Linked DNA regions of Candidatus Kuenenia stuttgartiensis. The protein of the gene in region 1 interacts with the protein of each later gene in a pairwise test. Links are inferred from orthologs where the notes say so. Each region holds a gene or a part of one and is shown in the gene's direction. Other genes may lie near its edges.

The links. Proteins that work in one complex are often made in the same cells at the same time.
Region 2: the proteins of KSMBR1_RS03220 (region 1) and def interact in binary tests that used the Escherichia coli proteins (3 or more experiments, as listed by UniProt). The link is inferred for Candidatus Kuenenia stuttgartiensis from one-to-one orthologs.

Annotation. Positions count from the first base shown.
Region 1 is NZ_LT934425.1:696,247-702,522, forward strand. The notes cover bases 1,613-4,523. They hold KSMBR1_RS03220 (aspartate-semialdehyde dehydrogenase), read left to right. Parts: upstream 1,613-2,519; coding sequence 2,520-3,527; downstream 3,528-4,523. Other genes in these bases: KSMBR1_RS20720 (ribonuclease H family protein), read left to right, coding at 1,613-2,447; KSMBR1_RS03225 (EAL domain-containing protein), read right to left, coding at 3,674-4,523. Also shown: KSMBR1_RS03200 (hypothetical protein), read right to left, coding at 93-407; KSMBR1_RS03210 (CsgG/HfaB family protein), read left to right, coding at 775-1,368; more of KSMBR1_RS20720, read left to right, coding at 1,488-1,612; more of KSMBR1_RS03225, read right to left, coding at 4,524-6,276.
Region 2 is NZ_LT934425.1:3,318,110-3,323,382, forward strand. The notes cover bases 1,801-4,562. They hold def (peptide deformylase), read left to right. Parts: upstream 1,801-2,806; coding sequence 2,807-3,319; downstream 3,320-4,562. Other genes in these bases: KSMBR1_RS15470 (hemerythrin domain-containing protein), read right to left, coding at 1,801-2,424; fmt (methionyl-tRNA formyltransferase), read left to right, coding at 3,373-4,335; KSMBR1_RS15485 (DUF116 domain-containing protein), read left to right, coding at 4,367-4,562. Outside these bases: KSMBR1_RS15455 (hypothetical protein), read left to right, coding at 1-244; KSMBR1_RS15460 (hypothetical protein), read left to right, coding at 564-1,100; KSMBR1_RS15465 (4Fe-4S ferredoxin), read right to left, coding at 1,169-1,630; more of KSMBR1_RS15470, read right to left, coding at 1,627-1,800; more of KSMBR1_RS15485, read left to right, coding at 4,563-4,810; 16S rRNA (cytosine(967)-C(5))-methyltransferase RsmB, read left to right, coding at 4,791-5,273. UniProt on the Escherichia coli protein: Removes the formyl group from the N-terminal Met of newly synthesized proteins. Requires at least a dipeptide for an efficient rate of reaction. N-terminal L-methionine is a prerequisite for activity but the enzyme has broad specificity at other positions.

The DNA of each region.
Region 1 (6,276 bases):
AAAATGTGATTTTAGAAATGTTATAACTATTTATATCAACAAAAGTTTAAATCTAATTTAGAAATCTCTATTTATGAACCCTTACAGTATAATCACTGTTTTTTGTTTTTCTTTTTAATAAGATACGTGGAATACAGAGAAACGCCCAGCAATATGATTATACCCGATATGCCAAAGTATATCCTTTTGTCAAATCCTTTTTTCAGGTCCTGCAAAGTAAGGTCATGGCGAGGAGAATACTTTTCCATGTGAAAATCATCCCGTTTTGTAAACCCCAATGTGCTATCAGGAATTTCTTTGGTAAAACTAGGTTTTTTCACCATCGGTGGAACGACAAAAAATATAATGCCAATCAAAAAAGTAATACCAAAAACAATATACATTAATACATTATTTTTTTGCTTCATTATATATCACTCTCCTATTTTCTCTATAAATTATACTCATTTCCCAAAATACTATTGTACCGCCGACGAAAATTAATTCTATAAATAAACCGGAGGTTGTCAATATAATAAAGGGAATGGTTCCGCCCCTTCCTCTAAACCATAACAAGAATGAGATGTAACATCCATCAACTCTTAGGAGATGCTTTAGTTGGCCGGGTTTATTGCCCGAAAATCCCGGCGGGTTTGTAACGTGATCCGGCAAATGTATCGTGACTTCCGTCCATCTAAATAGGTATTGCCGTGTTCATTGTAAACATTGTATATTTTATTATCGGCAAAAGTCCTTTTTATTTTTTAATCAAATCGATTCATATGAGGAGGTTTTGTGAACAAATCGACCGTAATTATTGCCTTTATCATTTGTCTTCTGTGTTTTGGCTGCAAAACAATTTCTAAAACAAATATTATTGTCGATAGCAATGATGCTTCCCGCAGTATAAAAACCATTGCCGTTATGCATTTTAACGACCAATTACTGCCAAAAAAGGGAGTAACAGGCACATTGGTAAAAACGATCAGCACTGCAAATGCAGGTGAGATGCTTGCCTCTATAATGTCACGGGAACTTTCAGGGTTGGGCATATACGAGGTTCGCTCCCGTACAGACATTGCCAAAATTATCAACAAATCGAAGGCCAATGAAAAAGAACTTGTAGAGCGCAGAGATTATGATCGTTTGGGAAAACTGCTGGGCGTGGACTCGGTGGTCATCGGAAAAATTTTAGAATTTAAACTATCAAGCTCCTTAATCTATGAGCGGGGTACGGTTTCTTTTGTGGCCGAGTGCATTGATACAAAGAATGGTAACATTCTTTGGACTATTGATGTAAATGAAAGCGCCGCTTACGAAGATGAGATTGAATTGGCCGGCAAAGCTATGCGAACAGCCATTGAAAAACTAAAAAAAGAGCTAAGGTAGAATATCATAAAAACCTCAACTTATTCAGAAGTTACATTGAAAACAACTAGAGTATTTGTTTCCTTTTTGACTTTCGTTTGTGAAGCTATATAATACTGCAAAAATTGAGGGTTTTTTAAATGACAATAATTGCCGGTATTGATGAAGCGGGATACGGACCAGTGCTTGGCCCCTTGGTAATCAGTGTTGTGGCACTTGACGTACCTGACGACAAAGCTAATTGTTCATTATGGGATTTGTTAAAAGATGCTATTTCTGATGGACTTCATGGCAGAAAACAACGGCTGGCGGTATGTGACAGCAAAAAACTGTACAGCACACGAAACGGCGTTAAACCGTTGGAAGATGCGGTTCTGTCATTTTTGGGAGTAAAGGGTGTTAAAATTGCCTCTTTTTATCAGTTATTGAATTCCTTATCATGTTTCGACAGGGAAGTAATAGATGGTTATCCCTGGTACACTCAAAAAGATTATGCATTGCCTTTCGCCACAAGCGAGGCTGTTTTTGTAAATTATATTGATTTGCTGCAGCACAGCCTTGCAAAACACGGTATCAGATTTTCTCATGCGGCAAGCTGTGTTGTTGCCGTTCGCGAGTTCAATGAACAAGTGCGGTCATGCGGGAACAAATCTACTGTTTTATTCAATAATAGTATCAAACATGTGGCAAAGTTGCTGAAAGAAAGCAATGGCAATGTAGAATTGCTCATCGATAAACAGGGCGGACGAAATACGTATTCACATTTACTGCAAAAATATTTTCCGGGAAAAGAGATAAAGATTTTGGGAGAAAGCAGTGAAGTTTCTTCATATGTAATAAGCGGGAAAAAACGGAGTATAAAAATATCTTTTGCGGAAAAAGGGGAAACCGTAAGCCTTGCGGCTGCCCTTGCTTCGATATTCAGCAAATACATCAGGGAATTGTTTATGGTTTTAGAAAATCGGTATTGGCTTCAATTGCTGCCGGGCCTGAAGCCAACGGCAGGATATTATACGGACGCACAAAGGTATTTATCGCAAATAGAACAGGTGAGACGGGAAAAAGGTATTTGCGATGACATTCTTATAAGAATAAAATAGGGCGCGTGTTTTACATTTTATCAAACGGGAAATGGCCGTTTGCAGGAACCGGGAAAGGAGTTAGAAGCAAAAATGTCTGTTAACATTGCAATAGTCGGGGCTACAGGCGCAGTTGGCAAGGAATTTTTAAGCATTCTGGAAAGCAGGAAATTTCCGTTGAATGAACTGAGATTGTTGGCGTCAGGGCGCTCGGCGGGAAAAAAAATACTGTTTTGCGGAAAAGATTACATCGTGCAGGAATTAACAAAAAATTCATTTAAAGGCATTAAGATTGCCCTTTTCAGCGCCGGCGCGGATATCAGCAAGGAATATGCGCCTTATGCCATTGAAAGCGGCGCTGTCTGTGTGGATAATTCCAGCGCGTTTCGAATGGATGATGACGTCCCTCTGGTAGTGCCGGAAGTAAACCCATACGATATTCCGAAACATCATGGTATAATTGCGAATCCCAATTGTTCAACAATTCAAATGGTGGTTGCGTTAAAACCTATCCATGACGCCGTAAAAATCAAAAGAGTGGTGGTCTCTACCTATCAGGCGGTATCAGGCGCGGGCCTGAAGGCGATTGATGAGCTTAAAAAGGAGGCAATGAGTATTTTAGAAGGCAAAGAGGGTTTTCAGCGAAAATTATTTCCTCATCAAATAGCATTTAACGTGCTTCCTCAAATTCCCCAGAGCAAAGCATTTTTACCCAATGGCTATACTTCGGAAGAAATGAAGATGGTGAATGAGACCCAGAAGATCATGGGAGACCATTCGATTCGGGTAACTGCGACAACGGTGCGGGTGCCGGTTATTCGCGGCCATAGCGAGTCGGTAAATATAGAAACGGTGAAAAAAATAACGGCAGCGGAGGTGAAAAGACTCCTTTCCACGGCGCCTGGGGTTAAGGTAATCGACGACCCTGCCAATCAGCTCTATCCATTAGCCTCAGAAACGGCAGGAAGGGATGAAGTCTTTGTGGGGCGTATTCGCGAAGACATATCCATTGACAATGGCATCGATATGTGGATTGTAAGTGATAATATTCGCAAGGGCGCCGCCCTCAACGCAATTCAGATTGCAGAGAAGTTGTTGTAATGATTTTAATCTTTTGAGAAAACAGGCAAATGTCCGGAATCCCATAAGCGCCAGGTTGTTTTTGATATTTTTTACACGGAGGCCAATATCGGCAGTCGGCAATCTACAGTCAGCAATCGGCAAATTGTAGACTGTAGACTGTGGCGCTAATTAAATACTTCACTAACTGACCGTGGTTTACCGATGTAATTTCCCTGTGCGTAATTTACCCCTAATTTACGCAGCAATTGCAGTGTATCCCCGGAGTCTGCAAATTCCGCAACAGTTCTTTTTTTTAAACCATGCGCCAACTCAACTATTGCCTTTACCATGTGCTGATCTACCGGATTGTTTGGCAAGTCATTAATAAAGCTGCCGTCAATCTTTAAATAATCAACCGTTAAATGCCTGAGATAATTGAAAGAAGAAAATCCACTGCCAAAATCATCAAGAGAAAAGCGACAATCCATATGCTTAAGCGCTGCAAGAAAGTCCTGCGCTGCAATCATATTTTCCATCATAGCTGTTTCGGTCATCTCAAAAACAATACTTCCCGGCTTAGTGCCACTGGTATTAAACTGATGCTTTATGATCCCTAACAATTCGGTATCGGCAAATGCCTTGCCGGAAAGATTAATATCAAGGAATATACCTCTGTCAGAAAATTGCTGCTCCGCAGCAAGACGGATAGCGCTACAAACGACCCAGCGGTCGATATCACGGATAAGTCCAAAACGTTCTGCAATACTAAGAAATTCTGCGGGGAATATCAATTCATCTTTCTCGCCAAGCATGCGTAGTAATGCCTCATATCCGATAATATTTTTATTTGACAGATCAATCACGGGTTGTAAATGTAATACAAAACGGTCATTGTCCAATGCATTCCTGATCCTCTTTTCCCAGTTTATTTGGGCTTCAATATGTGTTTTTTGTTCCTGGGAAAACACGCAAAACCGGTTACGCCCGCTCTCTTTTGCACGATACATTGCTAAATCAGCATTAACAAGCAATGTTTCAGCATCACGTCCATGTTCGGGGAATATCACAATGCCAATGCTAAACGTCACTTTAGAATGCTCAAAGGTATGTTCTCTGGTCAATTCAAGAATTTCGTTTGCAATTAATCCGGCTTTCTCCCTGTCAGTATAAGGCAATAGTATGGCGAATTCATCTCCGCCAAATCTGGCAAAAATATCGGTATCACGTAAACGGGAACGAAGCATTTCTGCCAGGCGAATAAGAAGTTCGTCTCCAGCCTGGTGTCCGAGGGTATCGTTTACGTATTTAAAATTATCAAGATCGAGAAACAGGAGCGCCCCGGTTGCCCCATACCGTAAGGTCTGGGCAATCCAATACTGCAATTCCTCCTGAAAACGCCTGCGATTAAAGAGATTTGTCAGGGGATCCCGGGTTGCCATGTTCAAAAGTTGGGTCTCGAATTTCTTATGTTCTGTAATATCTTCTTTAATCGCAAGATAATTGGTCACATGACCCTTGTGATTTCTTATGGGGGAAATATGCACGTGTTCCCAGTACAATTCTCCCGTCTTCTTTTTATTCAACAGCTCGCCTTGCCATTCCTTACCCGAAATAATGGTATTCCATAAATTCCTGTATGTTTCATTTGATGTTTTCCCCGATTTTAACATCCGCGGGGTTCGCCCAATAATTTCATCCCCGGTATATCCTGTTAGTTCGGCAAGCTTTGGGTTAACGTATTCAATAATCCCCTCCTTGTCGGTAATAAGAATTGATGCCGGACTTTGTTCTACTACCTGTGACAATTTGCGAATCCTTTCGTCCGCTCTTTTCCGCTCAATCAAACGCCCGAGCTGTAGGGCAAGATTATCCACTACTTCAAAGAATATTGCCTGTGGTTTTTCTTCTTTTCGTGAGAAAAACTCAAATATATACAGTATCTTATCACCTTCTTTTATGGGAAACGCAAATGCTCCCCGTACTCCAATAGCAGCACTTTTTACAATGGCGTGTTGCGCTCTGATACAATTACTATCTTTGGTAACATCCGGAATCCATTCCATTTTCCTGCTGCTAAAGACCTTCCCCGGCAAATCTTCTCCTGGTTTTAAAATAGTATTCTCACCTATCTTTCTCAACAGACTGAACTCTTTGGTGTTTTCAAAATACCATAGCCTTGTAGATTCCAGCCTTATTGCACCATTTACCGTATATATTACCTTACAAATATGACCGACGGGCCATCCTAAATATCTGCACATTTTTTTAAGATATAATCTCATAGTACTGTCAACGGTCAACAAATCATGCGCAGTATCAAACACTTCGTTAATTAATTGCAGGATGGCCTGTTTTTTTCTTTTCTCATCGTCTTTTTTTCTCCGTTCACTAATATCGCGAAAAATAGCAATGATATGTATTTGTCTCCCTATTTGTAGTGTTGAAAATGAAGCCTCCAGAGGGAATTCACTCTTGTTTTTTTTAACGCCTGTAATCTCAATTGTTTCATTAATAATGCACCCCGCTTTAATATTGTTAAAAAAACGCATCTCTGGTTCTGTGTGTTCTGCGCCGCCGATAACGTTGAGGATATTTTTCCCTTTCATTTCTTCTTCCGAATATCCAAATATTTTTTCGGCAGCAGGATTCCAATGCGTAATATGCCCGTTCTCATTTAATACAACAATTCCATCATTTATCACGGACGCTAAATTTGCAAATTTTAGCTCATTTTCCTCTAGTCCGATGTTTTCACCCTCAGAATCTAACAACTGCCTTTCAAGTTTCC
Region 2 (5,273 bases), 2.6 Mb from region 1 along the record:
ATCATTTGTCCACTCCGGAGTCTCAACCAGCGTGCTTTTTGATCAAATAACCTTTTTACTTAGTAGTATTGATGTAAAATTGCTGGATATGGACAAATTAACGGAAGACATGTTCATTGACTGTATTAGTACGATATCTCACTATCAAGTAGGAGAAACGTTTCAAGAGCCGCAAAATGACGATATTAATCGCTTAATGCTGGAAATTAGAAAAAGGGAAATAATCAAAACATATAAAAATTAGCGTAAACTGGTACAAATTTTACTTCCATTAATCCCGCACTATAGTGTGAGTGATATCAGTTATAAAATACATTTGTTTTCGCCCTGACTTTCAATATACGATGAAACACAAATGAATGGATTTTCTAAAAAACTAAAGTGTTACAAAATCTGCATATTTTTAGCCGGACAATAACAATTAATCATGACAACCATTTCTCATAAAAAGGACAAAAATTGGGACTAATCTGCAAAGTCATATACCGCTATCGTCAACTCTGTAAAAAATATTATTTTTGTATGGTCTCTTCGTGCCCTTTGAGATATTTTAAAAATATCCTATGAATTTAAGTTACAAAGAACTTCCATTAATAGATTTATTTGCTCAAAAGGTTGCAAGCACTCGAGAGAGAAAAAATACCGATAAAACACCCCATGATTATGCACTGGACAAGGTAGATGCAATGTCGGTTCTACATTGTGCAAATTTGCTCAATGACCAATACCTGAAAAATGCAATTCAAGCTTCAGAAAAGCATATGATCAAAACTCAGCCTCAACACAATAATATTCCGCAAAATACAATATCCATTAACACAAATAATAATCGACCAACCAGCAGAAAAATACCACACTATACCCATCTTATTGAATTGAATGGCCATTTGATTTTTCAAGCAGCATGTTGCCTTCCGTTAAAAATATTTGCGGCAAGTCTTGACGGTAAAACCGTCTCTGGCAAGACCTTGTTTAATAGTCACTCAGATTCTGGCGGAGGAAAGTTGGTATATGAATTTTTGGGAACAGGAAAAGAATTAATAGTTGATTTAAAACGCAGGGAAAGCACCAACGTACAACGTCTGATTTTTCAAATATAAAGAAAAAAATCCCTGAGTAATTCAACTCAGGGATTTTTTCTTTAGTAAAAATAGGGATTTTTGAAATATTAAATCCATTCCTCGGATAAAACGCCACCTTCAATACCTACGACAACCTGCTTAACCGGTATTTTACGAGTTGCCCTTTCTGCACCCTCTTTTGCTACCTGAACTAACCCAAAACAACACGGTACCTGCATGATCATTACAGTCAAAGTATTAATCTTTGCGTTATCAATTAAAGACTTTACTTTTTCTATATAGACCTCTTGATCCGAATCCAGTTTAGGGCAAGCAATAGCAATGCTTTTGCCTTTCAGATAATCCTTATGAAAATCAGCTAATGCAAAAGGAACACAGTCAGCGACCAACAAAATATCTTTTTCCTGAAAATAAGGCGCTTGTGGCGAAACTAGGTGCAACTGTATCGGCCACTGCCTTAACTGAGACTGGCGCTTGCCTGATTCACCCTCGCTCTGTTCTTCCTTTTCACTAAAATCTATCGTTTTTGATCCTGGACAACCACTCATTTTACAACCTCCCTTAAAAATTTCTCTTCCAATTCAATAATAAAATTCTCGTACTTTCTTGGCAATTCATCCCCAACAGAAGCATCCGCATCATTACACCTTTGAAACATTTCACCTACCTGTGCGTCAGATAATTGACGATCAATCCAAGGATAAAGGATTTCATCTTCTTTTTTGATATGTTGTGTAAGCAAATCCATGTATCCAAAAAGGTGTTCTTTTATCGCAGCTTTGTCACCACTTTTCACCCCCTCTACTACTTGCCGGATATGGTTTCTTCCTGTATCGTGATCTTTATACATAATTTGTATAACTTCAGCATTTTCATCAACGTATTTAAATAAAATATCCTCTTCCTTCATATGATGATATTTGTCTGCATAATTACGTATAAAATCAACGCAACTTAACACAAGGTCTTTATCAAGTTCCATGCTGCTTTCAATATATTCAACAATGGAAGGTATGAGAGCCAAAAGTCGTTTAATAAGAACATGTTCATCCACAAGTTTTTTCACCGAAGGAGAATAGGTAATTTTCCTAGGAGCAGCCATCTTTGTCAAATCCACCTTTGGCTCAGGTACCTCCCTGTCCGGATAAATAGCCTTTTCTATCCTATACATCAACGTCGCTTCTTGCAGAGGATCAAGATTGTGAATTCCAACTATATCCTTCATTAAGCAGCTTCCAACAGAACATGGTGCACACCCTATGCCATATTCCTCAAGAATTTTGCCTACTTCCGGATAAGTATCAATAATCCCCTTTATCTCTTTATTTAAGATATTTTCCAAAAACACCTCCTTAATTCAATACTATTATAGTGCCGTCAATCTCAATATTTAAGAAACCATTATAGCCAACGATTATATAACATGTCAAGCAAAGAAATAGGTGAAAATTTACCAGGGAATGCTGATATCAAGCTTTTTTGCCGCTTGCAATTATTGTTTGTTTTTATTATATTCTAAAAAGTCGACTAGTCGAATTTAATCCGCTCTTAAATAATACATTTTCACACGTTAGCCATGGCTTTAGGCTATTCTATAAATGCGGTGAGGTTTAACGCATGGACGGATTTTTGAAAAACTAAAATATTACCGTAATTTTTTTAAAAAGGGCTGTTATCTCCCAGACTTTTTTAAACCTTTATATTTTTCAGAAAAAAATAATCAAGTGAATATTGTTACTTATCCAGCCCCTGTATTGCGCCAAAAGGCAAAACCTCTGACAGAAATCAATGCAGATGTGTATAAAAAGGCAGAAAAAATGGTTGAATTGATGCGTCGTGTGCATGGTATTGGATTGGCGGCGCCACAGGTAGGCTGGTCTGTGCGCTTGTTCGTTATTGATGTTGTTGGAAATAATGTAGACGATAATGTGTTTATCAACCCATCAATTATGGAAGAAGCTGGTGAAACAAGTAATGAAGAAGGATGTTTAAGTTTTCCAGGCATTATGGGAAAGGTTATAAGAACCCACAAAATTAAGGTATGCGCGTATAATCTTAATGGACAGAAAATTGAGGTTGTTCTGGAAGATTTACTTGCCCGTGCATGGCAACACGAGCTTGACCATCTGAATGGATGTCTTTTCATAGACAGAATGAGCCCTGCCAGCAGACTTGCTGCATCTCAACAATTAAAAGAATTAGAGCAGTCATATAAAAAAGACCGGGTTCCGGTTTAATACACTCTTTTGCAAAATCTGAAAAAGGGAGAAAAGGAACAGTTGGTTAAATTATGAACGTTATTTTTATGGGAACTCCGGAATTTGCAGTTCCCAGCCTGAGTTTTTTGGCAAAATCAAGGTATAATGTTGTTGCCGTGGTAACACAACCAGACCGGCCAAAAGGAAGAAGCAAAAAACTTTGCCCTTCGCCGGTAAAAATCAAAGCTATGGAATTGGGATGGGAAATATTACAACCAGCCAATGTAAATGACGAACCTGTAATAAAACAATTGAAAAGATATGCCCCTGACTTTATCGTTGTTGTAGCATTCGGGCAACTTTTATCCAGCCGAATAATCGATATTCCACGATTCAAATGTATAAATATACACTCATCTTTGTTGCCAAAATACCGTGGAGCCGCCCCTATAAACTGGGCTATTATAAAAGGTGAAACTATGAGTGGCGTAACCTCTATGGTGATGACCATTAAAATGGATGCAGGTGATATTATTGCGCAAAAAAGCGCTTCAATATCCTCGGATGAAAACGCAGGGGAACTTGAAAAAAGATTATCATTTATGGGTGCTGAGTTGTTATTGGAAACATTGGATAGTATTGCAACAGAAACGGCGCGTTATAAGAAACAAGAGGAAGAAAAGGTGACTTTTGCCCCAAAACTGAAAAAAGAAGACGGATTGATCTCCTGGGTAGAAAAAACACAGGAAATTCATAATCGAATACGCGGCGTTACACCTCTTCCTGGGGCATATGCGTTTTACAATAAGAACAACCTGCCAGAAACGAGAAAGAGGATTATTCTCTTAAAGACACGTATTCATGAGGGATGTAGCACGCAGGAATCTATTATACCGGGAACAGTTGTCGAAACGGCAACCTGTGGAATTCACGTTGCAACATTGGATGGCTCTATTTGTATTACGCAGTTGCAACCTGAAGGGAAACGCGCAATGGATGCGCAGGATTTTATTCGTGGTTACAAAGTTGCATCTCAGGACATGTTTACTGCATAAACACTAACATTTTTATAAGAGGCCGATAATTATGGAATTTATTGATAAGAAGTTTGTTTCTATCAATAATCTTATGGTAAAACTCAGGAAGAAAAAATGCTCTTCAAAAAACTTACTTATTCTCTTCCCGCATTGTATTCAACACTCGGCGTGTAAACAAAATGTAAAGAACGATTTGAACGAATGTAAACGCTGCGGAAAGTGCAAGATAAAAGATCTGATAGAATTTTCTGAAGAATATGGCGTTCACATATCTCTTGCCACCGGAGGACGTATTGCCCTTCAAAAAGTAAAATCAGCAGAGATACACGGAGTTGTTGCTATTGCCTGCGAAAAAGAATTAAGAACCGGTTTGATGGCCGCTGCCCCAAAAACCATTTTTGCAGTGCCGAATCTCAGACCACATGGATATTGCAAAGATACGGACGTATATATGGATGAAGTAAAAGAAGCAATTGAAAAATTCCTCAAATAAGATTGATGTACGCCTTGAAAGTATTCGCATTCTGCGGAAGGTTGATGAAAAAGATGTTTTAGCACAGGAACTTGTTGAGGAGCGATGCCAACAAACGAATGTATCAAGGCGAGACAAACACCTTCTCCTTGAACTGGTAAACGGCATTACCCGCCATCGATTATCCCTTGATACCATACTTTCTTTCTTTTCTAAGATTCCGCCCCAAAAAATAGAACCCTGGTTGCTATATGCATTGCGTCTGGGAATCTATCAAATGATTTTTTTAGATAAAATACCTCATTCAGCCGCGGTAAATACCTCCGTAGAACTCGTTAAAAATCTAATACGGCGCCCGGATGCTGCGCGGTTTGCCAATGCGATACTGCGTGCAGTAGACAGAACCATAAAGAATAAATATTCAGTCAATCATAAAAATGTCAATCAGCAAAAATTGTTATACAAGAAAGAAAACGTTTGGTGT